DNA from 3 places in the Serratia rhizosphaerae genome. Region 1 is predicted to be linked to each of the others. Evidence: riboswitches for the same ligand, from Rfam matches in the RefSeq annotation. Region 1 holds a riboswitch; each other region holds the start of a gene.
The links. Region 1 has a riboswitch for thiamine pyrophosphate ahead of thiB (thiamine ABC transporter substrate binding subunit). Riboswitches for the same ligand answer to the same signal wherever they lie in the genome.
Positions count from the first base shown of each region.

Region 2: it holds a riboswitch for thiamine pyrophosphate, as region 1 does, so the genes downstream of both, thiC (phosphomethylpyrimidine synthase ThiC) here and thiB (thiamine ABC transporter substrate binding subunit) in region 1, are expected to answer to the same signal.
Region 3: it holds a riboswitch for thiamine pyrophosphate, as region 1 does, so the genes downstream of both, thiM (hydroxyethylthiazole kinase) here and thiB (thiamine ABC transporter substrate binding subunit) in region 1, are expected to answer to the same signal.

Region 1 is NZ_CP041764.1:1,333,862-1,339,528, reverse strand. It holds gene thiQ (thiamine ABC transporter ATP-binding protein ThiQ) at 33-737, opposite strand; gene thiP (thiamine/thiamine pyrophosphate ABC transporter permease ThiP) at 724-2,331, opposite strand; gene thiB (thiamine ABC transporter substrate binding subunit) at 2,307-3,293, opposite strand; TPP riboswitch at 3,349-3,447, opposite strand; gene sgrR (HTH-type transcriptional regulator SgrR) at 3,485-5,146, opposite strand; gene sgrT (glucose uptake inhibitor SgrT) at 5,239-5,415, shown strand; gene FO014_RS06330 (sugar efflux transporter) at 5,642-5,667, shown strand, end outside.
Region 2 is NZ_CP041764.1:1,793,625-1,799,291, reverse strand. It holds gene FO014_RS08495 (HesA/MoeB/ThiF family protein) at 1-20, opposite strand, end outside; gene thiE (thiamine phosphate synthase) at 25-663, opposite strand; gene thiC (phosphomethylpyrimidine synthase ThiC) at 656-2,590, opposite strand; TPP riboswitch at 2,698-2,821, opposite strand; gene rsd (sigma D regulator) at 2,861-3,367, opposite strand; gene nudC (NAD(+) diphosphatase) at 3,467-4,234, shown strand; gene hemE (uroporphyrinogen decarboxylase) at 4,308-5,372, shown strand; gene nfi (deoxyribonuclease V) at 5,414-5,667, shown strand, end outside.
Region 3 is NZ_CP041764.1:3,557,433-3,563,099, reverse strand. It holds gene fbaB (class I fructose-bisphosphate aldolase) at 1-631, shown strand, start outside; gene gutQ (arabinose-5-phosphate isomerase GutQ) at 793-1,764, shown strand; gene FO014_RS16570 (inhibitor of vertebrate lysozyme family protein) at 1,804-2,262, opposite strand; gene thiD (bifunctional hydroxymethylpyrimidine kinase/phosphomethylpyrimidine kinase) at 2,334-3,134, opposite strand; gene thiM (hydroxyethylthiazole kinase) at 3,137-3,925, opposite strand; TPP riboswitch at 3,962-4,061, opposite strand; gene FO014_RS16555 (hypothetical protein) at 4,425-4,670, shown strand; gene FO014_RS16545 (hypothetical protein) at 4,979-5,200, shown strand; gene FO014_RS16540 (GNAT family N-acetyltransferase) at 5,378-5,667, shown strand, end outside.

The sequences.
Region 1 (5,667 bases):
TTATTGCCGCAGAATAAAAAACGCGCGTCAGATCACGCTTTTCCGTTGATGCCCAGGATGCGCGCTGCGGGGGCGCTGCCGTCCAGCAGCGGCTGCGTCGGGCCGTCATAATAGATGCGGCCGTCCACCACCAGCAGCGTGCGCGGGGCGATGCGCGCGGCGTCGTCCAGGTTGTGCGACACCATCAGCAGCGTCAGTTCGCGCTGTCGGCACACCGTATCCAGCAATTGCAGCATCTCGCCGCGCAGCGCCGGGTCGAGCGCAGAGAAAGGTTCGTCCAGCAGCAGAATCGGCCGCTGGCGGATCAGACAGCGGGCCAGCGCGGCGCGCTGGCGCTGGCCGCCGGAGAGCTGCGACGGCAGGCGCGGCAGGTGTTCCGTCAGGCCGACCTGATCGGCTATCTGCGCCAGCTGCCGTTTTTGCCCGGCGTTCAGCCTGAGACCGGGATCCAGCCCCAGCCCGATGTTTTGTTCCACCGTCAGGTGGGCGAACAGATTGTTTTCCTGAAACAGCATAGACACCGGCCGCTGCGCCGGCGGCGTGCGGGTATGGTCGTCGCCGTCAAGACGCAGGCTGCCGCCGTCCGCGCTCAGAAAGCCGGCAATCAGGCTGAGCAGGGTGCTTTTCCCCGCGCCGCTCGGCCCGAGCACCGCCACGCGTTCGCCCGGGCGGATGCGCAGATCAAAGCGCATCGGCAGGTGCTCATACAGGTAGGTCAGTTGGTTAAGTTCTATCATCGCGGCCCGGTAAACGTTCAATCAGGGTAAAAAGCAGGAAGCACAGTAATAACAATAACAGGGCGGTGACCGCACCGTCATTGCTGCGATAGGCGCCGATCTGCTGGTAAAGATAGAACGGCAGGGTGCGGAACTGCTCGTTGCCGAACAGTGCCACCACGCCGAAATCGCCGATCGACAGCACGCAGGCGAAGGCCAGCGCCTGCGCCAGCGGGCGACGCAGGGCGCGCAGTTCGATCCAGCGCAGCCGCCGCCAGCCCTGCATGCCCAGCGACAGGCACAGCGGGTTGTAGCGCTCCGCCACGTCGCGCATCGGGTTTTCCAGCACTTTCAGCGCATAGGGCACCGCCATCAGCGCGTTGGTCAGGATCACCAGCGCATAGGGCGACTGCGGCAGCCCAACGGTGTCGTTCAGCAGCAGGAAAAAGCCGGTAGCCAGCACGATGCCGGGCATCGCCAGAATCAGCATGCCGCTCAGTTCCAGCGCCTGGCCCCAGCGTCGCTGTTGGCGCAGTTTCAGCTCGCGACTGCTCCACAACAGCATCATGGTCAGCAGTAGACATAGCAGGCCGGCGCCGACGGCGATGCGCAACGAGGTGAACAGCGCCTGCCACAGCGCCGGCTGCTGCAGCACGCTGGCGATTGCCTGATTGGCGCCGTCGACCACCACCGCCAGCAGCGGCGGCAGCAGTAATAGCAGAGCGGCGACGATCAGCAGCGCATCGGTCAGACGCCGGCGGCGGCTGTCCTGCGGGTTGCGCCATTGCATCGCCTGCGTTGCGCCCACCGGCAGCGCCTGGCTGAGACGCTGGCTGAGCATCACCAGCCCCAGACAGCAGGCCAGTTGGATCAGCGCCAGCAGCGCGGCGTGGCTAAGGTCATAGTCGTAGCTCAGCGCCTGGTAGATGGCCAGCTCGATGGTGGTGGCCTGCGGCCCGCCGCCCAGCGAGAGTACGGTGGCGAAACTGGCGAAGCAGAGCATGAAGATCAGTGCGCCGCCCGGCAGGATCTGACGGCGCAGCGCCGGCCATTCGACAAAGCGGAACTGCTGCCAGCCGTTCATGCCCAGCTGTGCGGCAAGCTGACGCTGTTCAACCGGCACGTTTTCCAGCGCCTGCAGCAGCAGGCGGGTCGCCAGCGGCAGGTTGAAGAACATATGCGCCAGCAGAATCCCCTGCAGGCCGTAAGGCGAGAACTGATAGTCGAGCCCCAGCCAGGCGCACAGCGCCGCCAGCCAGCCCTGCCGGCCGTAGACGCTGAGCAGGCCGAACACCGCCACCAGCACTGGCAGCACCAGCGTCATGGCGCACAAACGCAGCAGCAACGCGCGGCCGGGGAAGCGGCGGCGGTACAGCGCCCGCGCCAGCAGGATGGCGGGCAGCACCGAGATCAGCGCCGACAGCAGCGCCTGCCAGAAGGTGAAGCGCACTACGTGCCACAGGTAGTCATCCTGCCATATCGACAGGGCGTCGCTGTGCGGCGCATGGTTCAGCAGCGAACCGAAGGCCAGCGCGGCCACCAGCAGAATCAGGCCGGCGGCCAGCAGCCCCGGCCACAGCCAGTGGGGGATTAACGGCTGACGGCGCTTTGCCATGAACGGATCCAGTTGCCTCGCTGTTTTGCCACCTCATCCGCGCGATATTGCAGCGCGGTCTGCGGCACCGGCAGTTGCGCAAAGCCGGCCGGCAGAGGGGTTTTGATCGCCGGATACATCCAGTTGCCGGTCGGGATGGCGTTCTGGAACGCCGGCGTCAGCATAAACTGCATAAAGCGCTCCGCCAGCTGCGGATGGCGGCTGGCCTGCAATTTAGCGGCGACTTCGACCTGCAGGTAGTGCCCTTCGCTGAAGTTGGCGGCGGCGTAAGCGTCTTTTTTCTCTTCAAGCAGATGGTAGGCCGGCGAAGTGGTATAGCTCAGCACCAGATCGCCTTCTCCTTTCAGGAACAGACCATAGGCTTCGCTCCAGCCTTTGGTGACGGTGACGGTTTTCTTCGCCAGCTTCTGCCAGGCCTGCGGCGCGGCGTCGCCATAGACTTTCTGCATCCACAGCAGCAGGCCGAGACCCGGGGTGCTGGTGCGCGGATCCTGATAGATCACTTTCCACGGCTGGTCGCTTTCCACCAGCTCTTTCAGGCTCTTCGGCGGGTTTTTCAGCCGGTCTTTGTTGTAGACAAAGGCGAAGTAGCCGTAGTCATAGGGGATAAAGGTGCTGTCCTGCCAGCCGCCGGGCACGTTCAGCCGCGAGTGGTCCACCGTGCTGGCGGCGAACAGTCTGGTCTGGCGCGCCGCCTGCAGCAGGTTGTTATCCAGCCCCAGCACCACGTCCGCCTTGCTGTTTTTGCCTTCCATCCGCAGACGATTAAGCAGTGAGACGCCGTCTTCCAGCGCCACGAATTTCAGTTCGCAGTTGCAGTCGGCCTCAAAGGCTTTTTTGATTGCCGGGCCAGGGCCCCAGTCGGCGGCGAAGGAGTCGTAGGTGTAAACCGTCAGCGTGTCTTTCGCCAGCGCCGGCGCGGCGGCCAGCAGCAACAGGCAAGGCAGGAATTTCTTGATCACTTTGCACTCCTGATAGTTAGGGCAGCAAAGGCATCTGAGGGGCTCCTGGGGAGCCGGTTGGCTGGCACTCAAATCCCTCCGCCGGTATTAGCCGGTTCAGGTTCGACGGGTTTGCTCTCAGCGAAAACCTTGTTTCGCACCCCGTTGAGACGGCGCTATTGTAAAGAGTTAGCGCCGCTGGCGAAAGATGCTTATGTCTCCGGCGGCGCGAACCAGGCGGATTTGAAGTCGAACCAGCCCAGCGTATTCATCCGTACGCCGCGCATGCTGCGCTGGCCGTGCAGCTGCAGCCAGTGATGGAACAGCGGATGCAACTGATGCTGGCTGACCAGCCGGCGACAAAATTCCGCCAGCGGCAGACGGTTATCGCGCCACAGCGCGGCGTCCTGCGCCAGATCTTCGCTCATGCAGTGTTGCAGCAGCGGTAGCTCATACAGGGTGGCGAACAGTGAAAACTCCAGCGGCAGGGTGAAATTGGCGCTGCCGAGCCACAGATCGCTCTGCGCCTCTCCCCGGTGCCAGACGTCGTAATCGACGATATTGACCGTCAGTTCTACGCCGTGCTGCGCCAGCAGCGGCTGCAGGGCGTCGCCGATGGCGTTGAACTCCGAGTGCTCACCGTAGTAGGTCAGCGTCAGCCGGCGCAGAGCGGCGGGTTTCGGCCGCTGGGCCAGTTCGCGGTTATGGTGCCAGCGCGGCAAAATGCCGTAGGCCGGCGACCAGTAGCGCTGGCTGACCGGCCCGGAGAGGTTCAGCAGGGCAATAGGATTGAGCAGTTCGCACAGCCAGCTGCGGATGGCCGGATCGTCGCCGACGGGCGAACGCCGGTCGAACAGCAGAAAGTAGCAGCCTTCCTCCAGCCGGCTTTCCAGCTCATTTTTGCCGGTATCGTCGGCCTGCAGCTGCACGCCGGAGTGCATCAGCTCTTCGGTGATATCCGGCAGGACCCAGATATTCACTTCATCGATCAGGGCGCGATAGCCGAAGTAATCGTCAAACGCCTGGATCTTCAGCTGGCTCTGCTGGTTATGCACCACGCTGTACGGGCCGGTGCCGATCGGATGGCGGGCAAAATCCGGCAGAGTGCGCCATTCCTGCGGCAGAATCATGGCCGGCACGCTGCCAAGCAGCCAGGGCAGCCAGTAATCGGGGCTGTGCAGATGCACATCGATCACATGGGGCGTCGGCGAGTCGACGCGTGCGATATGGGCGAACAGCGGCTGCGACGTCAGGCGCGTCAGCGTCTGGATAACGTCTTCCATCTCCAACTCGCGTCCATGATGAAAGTGGATAGCGGGGCGCAGATAGAAGCGCCAGTGCAGCGGGGTCAGCGCCTGCCAGTGATGGGAAAGGTCGGACTCCAGTTCCCCGTTTTCCTCATTTATCCGCGTCAGGCCGCTGTAAATCTGCCGGGCCAGGTGCGTCTCCGAACGGCGCAGCGCCGAACCGGGCAGCAGATTGGACAGCGGCCGGTAGTAGAGCACGCGCAGGATATGTTTACCCTGGCGGAAACTGCGTCCCAGTTGGGACAGCAGCATCTGTCGCACCACTTTTTTATCGCCGACCAGCTGCACCAGCTGGTCGATGCGATCCTGTTCCAGCAGCGTTTCCGCCCGCTGTTGCTGCAGCGCCAGGCCGGTGTAGTGAAACGCCAGCCGCGAACGCTTGCCGCGCCCGGCCTCCGCCTGCCAGGTCAGCCAGCCCTGTTGCTGCATGGCGCCAAGCAGCGAGCGTACATGACGGCGCGAACAGCTGAGCGCGTCGGCCAGCTCCTGCAGCGTGGTATCGCGGGCTTCGCCCTGGCAGCGTTGCCAGAGACGAATAAACTGCTGTTGCAGGCGTGGCGTGGACATAAAAGAGGAACTCCCCGACAGTAATCCGACAATTTATCTTTCCCTATATTACGCCGATAATTTGCTCAGATGAAAGAGAGGAGGGCGGGCTTATGAACGTTTTACTGTCGAAACAGTTTTATCAGCGCTATTTCGCCGCCGTTCGCCGCCAGCACGCCGACTGGCTGACCCGGCTGGTGCCGGAGCAGGCCAGGCTGGAAATATTGTCCCATTTAACCCAGTGGGATATGCCGACGCTGAGCGACGAAGCCTATCGTAAGCGCCTCTGATCTTTCCCCGCTATCCGTGGGTTTTCAGACGACGTCTGAAAACCTGGGGAGACCAAGTGTTTCTGAGTAATGGTGCTTTTCACCAGCCAGTGGGGCGACCCACTGGCATTTTTATTTGCGGCGGGTGATTGCCGTTGTCGGGCGGTGCTTTTACTATTCGCTGACTTCTTCTACTCTACACTGATTTTTTTATTGCGCCGTTTTCGCCTTGTTCAGGAATGCCGCTATGAATAACCGTTGGTCGCTACGCCG
Region 2 (5,667 bases), 460 kb from region 1:
AATTCGTGATCGCTGAGCATACCGTTACTCCTTGCCTTCAATCAGGCGCAGCAGTTCCGCCGTAGCGGCACGCCAGTCCGGCGCCTGGGTGATGGCGCTCACCACCGCCACGCTGCCGACGCCGCAGGCCAATACCGCCGGGACGCGATCGAGGCTGATGCCGCCGATCGCCACCGTGGGATACGCCGCCAGCGTCGCCACGTGGCGCTTCAGCTCCGCCAGCCCCTGGGGGGCGGAAGGCATATCCTTGGTCTGGGTAGGAAAGATGTGGCCGAGCGCAATATACGAGGGCTGCACCGCTTTGGCGCGCGCCAGTTCGGCGTCGTCATGGGTTGATACGCCAAGACGCAGCCCGGCGCGATGGATGGCTGCCAGATCGGTGCTGTCCAGATCCTCCTGCCCCAGATGGACGCCGTAGGCGCCGTGCTTGACCGCCAGCCGCCAGTAGTCATTGATAAACAGACGGGCGTTGTAGCGTTTGCCGAGGGCGATGGCGGCGATAATGTCGCCATCGACCTGCTCGTCCGGCTGATCTTTAATCCGCAGCTGGATGGTGGTGACGCCTGCGTCCAGCAAGCGTTCGATCCACATGACGCTGTCCACCACCGGGTACAGCCCGAGGCGGTGCGGCGTGGCGGGAAACGGGCTTGATAACTCAGCCATTGTTGTCCTCCTGCAGCGCTGCGGCGCTGTGGTACAGCTCGCTGCCGCGTGAGCGGAATTCGGCGGACATTTTTTCCATGCCGGACAGCACTTCGATCGGTTTGGCGGCTTCCTGCGCGGCGGCATAGTCGCGCACTTCCTGTGAAATCTTCATCGAACAGAATTTCGGCCCGCACATTGAGCAGAAATGGGCGATTTTGCCGGATTCCTGCGGCAGCGTCTCATCGTGATAGGCGCGGGCGGTGGCGGGATCCAGCGCCAGGTTGAACTGGTCTTCCCAGCGGAACTCAAAGCGCGCCTTGGACATGGCGTTATCGCGGATCTGCGCGCCGGGGTGGCCTTTTGCCAAATCCGCGGCGTGCGCGGCGATTTTATAGGTAATCAGCCCCTGCTTGACGTCCTCTTTGTTCGGCAGCCCCAGGTGCTCTTTCGGCGTCACGTAGCACAGCATGGCGCAGCCGAACCAGCCGATCATCGCGGCGCCGATGCCGGAGGTGAAGTGGTCATAGCCCGGCGCGATATCGGTGGTCAATGGCCCCAGCGTATAGAACGGCGCTTCATGGCAGTGCTCCAGCTCTTCGGTCATATTGCGGCGGATCATATGCATCGGCACGTGGCCCGGGCCTTCGATCATCACCTGTACGTCGTATTCCCAGGCGATTTTGGTCAGTTCGCCCAGCGTATGCAGCTCGGAGAACTGCGCTTCATCGTTGGCGTCCTGTACCGAGCCAGGGCGCAGGCCATCGCCCAGCGACAGTGAAACGTCGTAGGCGGCGCAGATCTCGCAGATTTCGCGGAAGTGTTCATACAGGAAGTTTTCCTGATGATGCGACAGGCACCATTTGGCCATGATCGAGCCGCCGCGCGAGACGATGCCGGTCAGGCGTTTGGCGGTCATCGGCACATAGCGCAGCAGCACGCCGGCGTGGATGGTGAAATAATCGACCCCTTGCTCCGCCTGCTCCAGCAGCGTGTCGCGGAACATTTCCCAGGTCAGGTTTTCTGCTACGCCGTTCACTTTTTCCAGCGCCTGATAGATGGGGACGGTGCCGATCGGCACCGGGCTGTTGCGCAGGATCCATTCGCGGGTTTCGTGGATATAACGACCGGTGGAGAGGTCCATCACGGTATCCGCGCCCCAGCGGGTGGACCACACCAGTTTTTCCACCTCTTCCTCGATGGAGGAGGTCACCGCAGAATTGCCGATATTGGCGTTTACCTTCACCAGGAAGTTGCGACCGATAATCATCGGTTCGGATTCCGGGTGGTTAATGTTGGCCGGGATAATGGCGCGGCCGGCGGCCACCTCCTGACGGACAAACTCCGGCGTAATGTTTTCCGGCAGGTTGGCGCCCCAGCTCTGGCCCGGATGCTGCTGGCGCAGCACCTCGCTGCGGATGCGCTCACGGCCCATATTTTCGCGGATGGCGATAAATTCCATCTCCGGCGTGACGACGCCGGCGCGCGCATAGTGCAGCTGGGTGACGCATTTGCCCGACTGCGCTTTGCGTGGCTGCGGCAGATGTTCGAAACGCAGGTGGTCTAACCCCTCATCCGCCAGACGCTGCTGGGTAAAGCCGGAGCTGACGTGGGCCAGCGTCTCGGTATCGTCGCGCTCTGCGATCCAGCTGGCGCGCAGCTTGTCCAGGCCGCGGTGTACGTCCAGTTGGGACGCCGGGTCGCCGTAAGGGCCGGCGGTATCATAGACCGGTACCGCCTCATTCGGCTCGTATTGCGGTTCGTCTTTACTGCCGCCGATTAAGGTCGGGCTGAGCTGGATCTCGCGCATCGGCACCTGCAGATCGGGGCGCGATCCTTGCAGATAGATGCGGCGGGAGTTGGGGAAAGCGACGCCCTGAAGGTTGTCGATAAACTGCTGCGCGGCTTCACGCTGTACTTTACGGGGACGCTGGTTGTTATTAGACATAGCAAATTCCTACAAGTCGGGTGAGTTGGGAAAATTGCTTGTCTGGAGCTCGGAGGGAGTAACGATGTTGGCCGATCGGCAGACGCTGGTGGAAGGTCTGCCGCTGGCGATAGATTACTCTTGTTCCCTTCGCGGGTATTAACCCGATCAGGTTCCGCGGATCCCGAATTAACGGTCTCAGCCTGGCCGACTTGATAACAAGCCTGGCGCTAGGCACTCCGACAAGAGCCCCCAGTATAGAAGGGCATTATTGTTTGCTGCAAGGGAAAGCTATTGGACCAGGTTGCCTTTTTCCGCTTCCTGTTGGCCGGGCTGCCAGGTTTCTGTGAGCAGCTGAATCAGGCGATCTTCCAGTGCGAAGCGGGCGGCCAGCGTTTCGCCGATGTCCGACAGCGCCTGATGGAACGCCAGACAGAGATCCTGATCGATCTCGGTGTCGGCATAGCGATCGTGGAACGCCATCACCTGTTCGGTATTGATCCACAACTTGGGATAAATTTGGGTGGCGAAAGACATTTTAGGACTACCGGCGCCTTCCACCTGCTTGATGACTCTGTCATAGATATGAAAATGCCCTGCGGAGAGATAATCCACCAGATTGTGGCAAAAGTTCTCCAGCGCTTTTGCATTAAGCGGCGTATGCTTTTCTTTATTCGGCTTAATGCCGACGAGCGTGCAGTAAGCAACCAGCAACTGCTTACGTGCCTCAAGCCATTGATCAACTAATTCATTACTACCACCAACGCGCTGAGTCAGGCTTTCCAAGTGGTTGAGCATTGTTGACTCCGTAAGTAAGAAAAAGTAACGGTAAGTTATAAAAATGTAACAGTGCCGATTTCTAGAGTGCCAGTGAAGCTGAGGTTGTGCAACAACGATATGGAACTTGCATTAACAGGTAACGAAAAGGGCTGGTGGATCGTCAGCCATGAAAACAAACTTTGGTTACCAAACGGTGAATTGCCGTTTGGTGCTGCCGATAAATGGGGCCTGCGCGGCGAAGCGGCGCGGCAAATTGGTGAGTGGCAAGGGGCGCCGGTCTGGCTGGTGCGCCGCGCCATGGCGCAGGAGATGGGCTCGGTGCGGCAGCTGCTGGATCTCGACCGCGCCCTGTTCCAGTTAGCCGGGCGCGGGGTGCAGCTGGCCGAATTTTATCGTTCCCATCAATTTTGCGGCTATTGCGGCCATAAAATGCACCTGAGCCGAACCGAAAACGCCTGCCTGTGCGACCACTGCCGTGAACGCTATTACCCGCAAATCGCCCCCTGTGTGATCGTCGCCATTCGCCGCGATGATGAAATCCTGCTGGCGCAGCACGTGCGGCACCGCGGCGGCATCCATACGGTGCTGGCCGGTTTTGTCGAGGTCGGGGAGACGCTGGAGCAGGCGGCGGCGCGCGAGGTGATGGAGGAGAGTAATATTGAAATTAAAAACCTGCGTTACGTCTCCTCCCAGCCCTGGCCGTTCCCGCAGTCGCTGATGATGGCCTTTATGGCGGATTATCATCGCGGTGAATTGCGCCACGACCCTAAGGAACTGCTGCATGCCGGCTGGTATCGTTACGATCGGCTGCCCTTGCTGCCGCCGCCGGGCACCGTGGCGCGGCGTTTGATTGAGGACACCGTGGTGCTGTGCCGGGACGCATGATGCGCTGGCGCTTTGGTACAACGCCCATTCTTTTGGGTATACAATAGCGCCAGCTGAATTAAGGGAGCCAATAATGACTGAGTTGAAGAACGATCGTTACCTGCGTGCGCTGTTGCGCCAGCCGGTGGATGTTACCCCCGTATGGATGATGCGCCAGGCCGGTCGTTATTTGCCGGAGTATAAAGCCACGCGGGCGCAGGCCGGCGACTTTATGTCGCTGTGCAAGAACGCCGAACTGGCCTGTGAGGTGACGCTGCAGCCGCTGCGTCGCTATGCGCTGGATGCTGCCATCCTGTTTTCCGACATTCTGACCATTCCCGACGCCATGGGGCTGGGGCTCTACTTTGAAACCGGCGAAGGGCCGCGTTTCTCATCGCCGATTACCTGCCGCGCCGATGTAGAAAAGCTGCCGCTGTTCGATCCGGAGGTGGAGCTGGGCTATGTGATGAACGCGGTGCGCACCATCCGCCGCGAGCTGAAAGGCCAGGTGCCGCTGATCGGCTTCTCCGGCAGTCCGTGGACGCTGGCGACCTATATGGTTGAAGGCGGTAGCAGCAAGGCGTTTACCAAACTGAAAAAGATGATGTACGCCGAGCCGCAAACTCTGCACCTGCTGTTGGACAAGCTGGCGGACAGCGTGATTTTGTATCTGAATGCGCAAATCCGCGCGGGCGCGCAGTCGGTCATGGTGTTCGACACCTGGGGCGGCGTGCTGACCGGCCGTGATTACCGCGAATTCTCGCTGAACTATATGCATAAAATCGTCGATGGCCTGCTGCGCGAGCATGACGGTCGCCGGGTGCCGGTGACGTTGTTCACCAAAGGCGGCGGCCAGTGGCTGGAAGCGATGGCGGCGACCGGCTGCGATGCGCTGGGCCTGGACTGGACCACCGATATTGCCGATGCGCGTCGTCGGGTCGGCGATCGGGTGGCGCTGCAGGGCAATATGGATCCGTCGATGCTTTACGCCGCGCCGCAGCGTATTGAACAGGAGGTGGAAACCATCCTGTCCGGCTTCGGCCACGGCGAAGGGCATGTGTTCAACCTGGGCCACGGTATTCATCAGGACGTGCCGCCGGAAAACGCCGGCGTGTTTGTCGAGGCGGTGCACGCGCTGTCGGCCAAATATCATCGTTGATCCCGTGCTTCAGCGATAGCGCTACAAGGAGAGTTGCCATGATTGATACCCAGACGCTGCGCGCCGAGCAGTTACAGCGCGCCGCAGACGTGATTCGCCAGGACCAGCTGGCGGTCGACCCGCCGGCCTTTATCGCCGGCTGCGACGTGGGGTTCGAACAGGAAGGCGCAGTAACGCGCGCCGCTATCGCGATTCTGCGTTATCCGTCGCTGGAGCTGGTGGAATACCAGATTGCGCGTATTGCCACCACCATGCCGTATATTCCCGGCTTTCTCTCGTTTCGTGAATACCCGGC
Region 3 (5,667 bases), 2.2 Mb from region 1:
CTACCCGACCCAGTACGACCAGACCCTGTACGCCAGCGTTGAGCAGGCGTTCGATATGGGCGCGGTGGCGGTCGGCGCCACCATCTATTTCGGTTCCGAGCAGTCGCGCCGCCAGATTGAAGAGATTTCCGCCGCCTTCGAGCGCGCGCACGAACTGGGCATGGTTACCGTGCTGTGGGCCTATCTGCGTAACCCGGCATTCAAGAAAGACGGCGTCGACTACCACTCCAGCGCCGATCTCACCGGCCAGGCCAACCATATCGCCGCCACCATCGGCGCCGATATCGTCAAACAGAAAATGGCGGAAAACAACGGCGGCTACCGCGCCGTGAACTTCGGCTACACCGACGACCGGGTATACGACAAACTGACCAGCGATCACCCGATCGATCTGGTGCGTTATCAGCTGGCCAACTGCTATATGGGACGCGCCGGCCTGATTAACTCCGGCGGCGCCGCCGGGGAAAACGATCTGCAGGAATCGGTGCGCACCGCAGTGATCAACAAACGCGCCGGCGGCATGGGGCTGATTCTGGGGCGTAAGGCCTTCAAAAAATCGATGAAGGACGGCGTGGCGCTGATTAACGCCGTGCAGGATACCTATCTCGACAGCAGCGTCACCATCGCCTGACGCCGCCGCAGAAGCCGGGCTTTTCACCCGGCTTCTCGTCCGCACGCCTTCCCGGCTGATTTCTCAAACTGTGATCCGTTTAAAAAAAACCGGCGTGTCGCGTGTTTCATCCGGTAAATAACACTATATTTCCGCCTTGATTCATTCCGCAGGAGAGACTGATGGATAACGCGAGCACCCTGCTCACCTTCGCCCGCGAAACGCTGGAGATTGAACTGGCCGAAGCGCAGCGCCTGCTGGCGCGGCTGGACGACAACTTTGTCCGCGCCTGCGAGCTGCTGCTGAGCTGCCGCGGCAAGGCGGTGATTTCCGGCATCGGCAAATCCGGCCATATCGGCAAGAAAATCGCCGCCTCGCTGGCCAGCACCGGGACGCCCGCCTTCTTCCTGCATCCGGCGGAAGCGCTGCACGGCGATCTCGGCATGATCGGCCCGGACGACGTGATGATCTTTATTTCATACTCCGGCCGCGCCAAAGAGCTGGACCTGATCCTGCCGCTGCTGGCCGAGAGCCGGATCCCGGTGATCGCCATTACCGGCGGCACCGCCTCACCGCTGGCGCAGGGTGCCGCCTGCGTGCTGGATATCAGCGTCGAGCGCGAAGCCTGCCCGATGGGGCTGGCGCCGACCTCCAGCGCGGTCAACACTCTGATGATCGGCGATGCGCTGGCGATGGCGCTGATGCGTCAGCGCGGCTTCAACGCCGAAGACTTCGCCCGTTCACACCCGGGCGGCAGCCTCGGCGCGCGTCTGCTTAACCGCGTGCATCACCTGATGCGCACCGGCGATCGTCTGCCGAAGGTGCAGGAAAGCGCCGACGTGATGGCGGCGATGCTGGAGCTGAGCCGCACCGGCCTGGGACTGGTGGCGGTGTGCGACGAGCAGCAAAAAGTGGTGGGCGTCTTCACCGACGGCGATCTGCGCCGCTGGCTGGTGCAGGGCCACAAGCTGGAGGATCCGCTCAGCCCGGCGATTACCCGCCCCGGCTATCGCCTGCCGGAACAGTGGCGCGCGGGAGAAGCGCTGGAGGCGCTGCACGAGCAGCATATCAGCGCCGCGCCGGTGGTCAACGTTGAGGGGGAACTGGTCGGCGCGCTGAACCTGCACGACCTGCATCAGGCCGGCATCGGCTGACCATCAGGGACGGGCGCGCCCGTCCCTGCAAACATCGGTTTACTTCCAGTCCGGGCTGTTTTCAAACTGCTGACGCAGCAGCGCCTGCATATTGCTGTCCGGCTTGCCGAGCCACTGATATTTGGCGTACTTTTTGGGGTGCGCCACCGCTTCCGGCCGGTCTTCCACCTCAACCCGCACGCCCCAGGCCTGCGACTTGTCCGCCTTGAAGGCGACGATCAAAAAGTTATTGCCGCAATCGTGAGGCTTACAGATATTGCCAACCTGATACTGCTGCCCCTGCCAGCCGATCGTCTCCGCCGGCGTCGAAGTGCCGCTGCCCTTACGCGCCCAGCCCGGCAGCCGGGCCTGACCTTTCATCATCTGCTGCCAGCTGCTCTGATAACCCGGCTGCTGAACCAGATCCGCCGTGGTCACCACCTGCTGGGCAAAGCTGCCGGCGCTGACGGCCAGCAACGCGCCCAGCAGCATATAACGACGTTTATGCATTCCTGTCATGGTGATTCTCCCTCCGAAAATAGACAAAGACATTGCATCTACTCAGACCATCGCCGCGCGAAAAAGTTGGCTCACCACCAGGCATGGAAATGGTGCACCGGGCCGATGCCCTGGCCGACTTCCAGGCTGTCCGCCTGCTGCAGCGCGCGCTGCAGGTAATCCTTCGCCGCCGCCACCGTCTGCGGCCAGTCGTCATAACGCGGACGCAGGGCGGCCAGCGCCGCAGACAGGGTGCAGCCGGTGCCGTGCGTATGGCGCGTGGCGACACGAGGCGCGCTGAAGCGCTGCTCCGTACCGCGGCTGAACAGCCAGTCCGGGCTTTCCTCTTCACTGAGATGGCCGCCCTTCATCAGCACCGCCTGGCAACCCATTGCCAGCAGCGCCCGTCCCTGCTCGCGCATCTGCTGCTCATTATCCGCCGGCGGACACGCCAGCAGCGCCGCCGCTTCCGGCAGGTTAGGCGTAATCAGCGACACCTGCGGCAACAGTTCACGCCGGATCGACGCCACCGCCTCCGGCGCCAGCAGCGGATCGCCGCTTTTCGCCAGCATCACCGTATCCAGCACCACAAACGGCGGCTGATAATGCCGCAAGCGCTCGGCCACCGCCTGCACGATGTCGGCATTGGCCAGCATACCGATTTTTACGCTGTCGATGCGCACGTCGCTCAGCACGGAATCCAGCTGCGCGGCAACGAACGTCGGCTCAATCTGGTACACCGACTGCACGCCGCGCGTGTTTTGCGCCACCAGCGCGGTGATCACGCTGGCGCCATAGGCGCCGAGCGCCGAGAAGGCTTTCAGATCCGCCTGAATGCCGGCGCCGCCGCTCGGATCGGTACCGGCGATGGTCAATGCATTGATGCGTTTCATGATTATTCATCTCCCTGCCAGCGGTACAGCGCGTCGAGAAATGCGGGGGTAAAGCTGCCGGGGCCGCCGGCCTGTTTGCTGGCCGCCGCGCCGCAGTGCGCCATCACCCGGCAGGCGGCGGCGACGTGGTCCAGCCGCTCGCCCGGCAGGCTGCAAAACGCCGCCACCACCGCCGATAAGGCACAGCCGGTGCCCACCACCCGCGTCATCAGCGGATCGCCGCCGCCGACCGCCCAGCTGCGCTGCCCGTCAGTAATGTAGTCGGTGGCGCCGGTGACCGCGACAATCGCACCGCTGCGCTGCGCCAGCTGTTGCGCCGCCGGCAGCGCGGCCAGAGAGTCCGCCGTGCTGTCGACGCCGCGCCCCGAAGCCTGCAGCCCGCTCAGCGCCATAATTTCCGACGCGTTGCCGCGAATGGCCGCCGGCTGCAGCGTCAGCAGCCGGTTGGCAAACTCGGTACGAAAGGTCAGTCCGCCGACCGCCACCGGGTCCAGCACCCACGGCGTCGCGGCCTGATTGGCCGCCTCCACCGCCGCCAGCATCGATTCCGCGCGGGCGGCGGTCAGCGTGCCGATATTGATCAGCACGCCATCGGCCAGGCGGCTGAACTGCGTCGCTTCGGACGGTTCAATCACCATCGCCGGCGAAGCGCCCAGCGCCAGCAAAACGTTGGCCGTCAGCGTTTGCACCACGTCGTTGGTCAGGCAGTGAATCAGCGGGGAATGTTGTTTAAGCAGCTGTAAGCTGGCCGCGGCCGTTGCGCCGGGCAATTCATCAGGTCGAGCGATCATAGTTCTCCCAACCGGCGTTAAAGAAGGCGGGCGCCGGTCAGGACGCCAAGACTTCCCTACGCTGGTATTATCCAGATCAGGTAATACGGGTATTTCTCAGCCTTCACATACATGAAGGGCACCCCGAGTCTCAGACAGCGCATCCCGCAGGGATAGCGACTGCGGCCACATCATACTCCGCACCCGGCGGGATTCAAATCTTTCATCGTCATGTTTATGATTTATGCATGGCGTCCTGCGGCCGGAAACATTAAAAACTCAGAAAATAAAATTTCAATTATCACCCATAAAAATATAAATACGGTGAATTTAGGATAAAGCCAGACGGCCTATTTCAAGCCAGCAAGAATTATCCTTAAAACGAACGAAATTCTGCAAACAGTATTTATAAGATAAGAAAAGAGGGTAATATTAAATAACACCTTGGCTTTCCATACCAAGGTGTCACCATTTTATTTAACCCCATACTCTTTTATTTTTAATAAAAAAGGAATTTGTCATGAGAGAATTATCTAACGTTGAAGTTGAAGCAGTTTCAGGCGGCTTTTTCGGTGGTATTATCAGCGATATCATCAACGCAGGCGTTAATACCCTGACCGGCATCGCTGGCAATATCGTCGGTAATATCGCCAACTCTATCGGCACCGCTGTTGGTCTGGGCATGGGCTTCCTGGATTCCCTCATCAATGCTTTCCGCCCAAGTAAGCCTGCTCCGGAAGCACCAGCCGAAACCGCTAAGTCTTAATGGCCCAACTCGGATAGCGTTGAGTCATCCGTAGAGTAACCAACAAGGATAATTAATAATTATGCAGAAATTAACGCAAGGCAAAGCAACGAATGTTATTGGTGGCGCGTGGGGCTGTAAAGTCAGCCATAGCCTATCCCCATCCACCTCAGGAGTGACTTGCTATCGGACCGTGGGCTGCGTTGACAAGTTTGGCAACGTCACCTCGTCCAGCAAACCTGTTGAGTTGAATGAGTGCGCGCCTGCCAAGCCGCAATCATAATTTTCCCGCTCTTTTATCTACCTCATTTAATATTTAAGGATAAACCATGAGAGAATTATCTAACGTTGAAGTCAATGAAGTATCAGGTGGTGCCGGTCTCGACAGTATCCTCGGTGGACTCTTAGGCGGTGTTGTTGGTTCCATCTCCAAAGGTGCTGAATCCATCCTCGCCAGCTTTACCAACGCGGCCAAAGGCGTAGGCAAAATCTTCACCGACGGCGTATTTAACCTTGTCCGTGGTTTCTGGGAAGGTCGTTACACCAAGTAACGTCGTCACTTTCTACCGGGCCGGCGACGCTTTGCTCGCCGCCCGGTAACGTGTCCGTATTCAAGAGCAAATAATCTATTTGCTCTTTTTTCTTATCTCTCGCCAACGGCATGGTATTCCGACATACTCAGGTGCCACACCGCAGGATCACCGCGCGTCCGTCACCAAGGGAGCATGATGAAAATACGGCCATATCAAGAATCCGATCGCCCCTTTCTGCGCCGCTTATATTTGGCCGCGCGTAAAATCGCCTTTCACTGGCGGGACACCGCCAATTACCAACCGAGAGATTTCGATCGCGCTACGCTGGGAGAAGAGATCTGGGTAGCCGAAGAAAACGGCATACCGCTGGGTTTTGTTTCCATTCACCGGGCCGAAGATTTTATCCATAACCTGTATGTCGACCCCGCTCAACAAACTCGCGGCGTAGGCAGTACCCTGCTAAAACAGGCAGAATCCACCTTCCG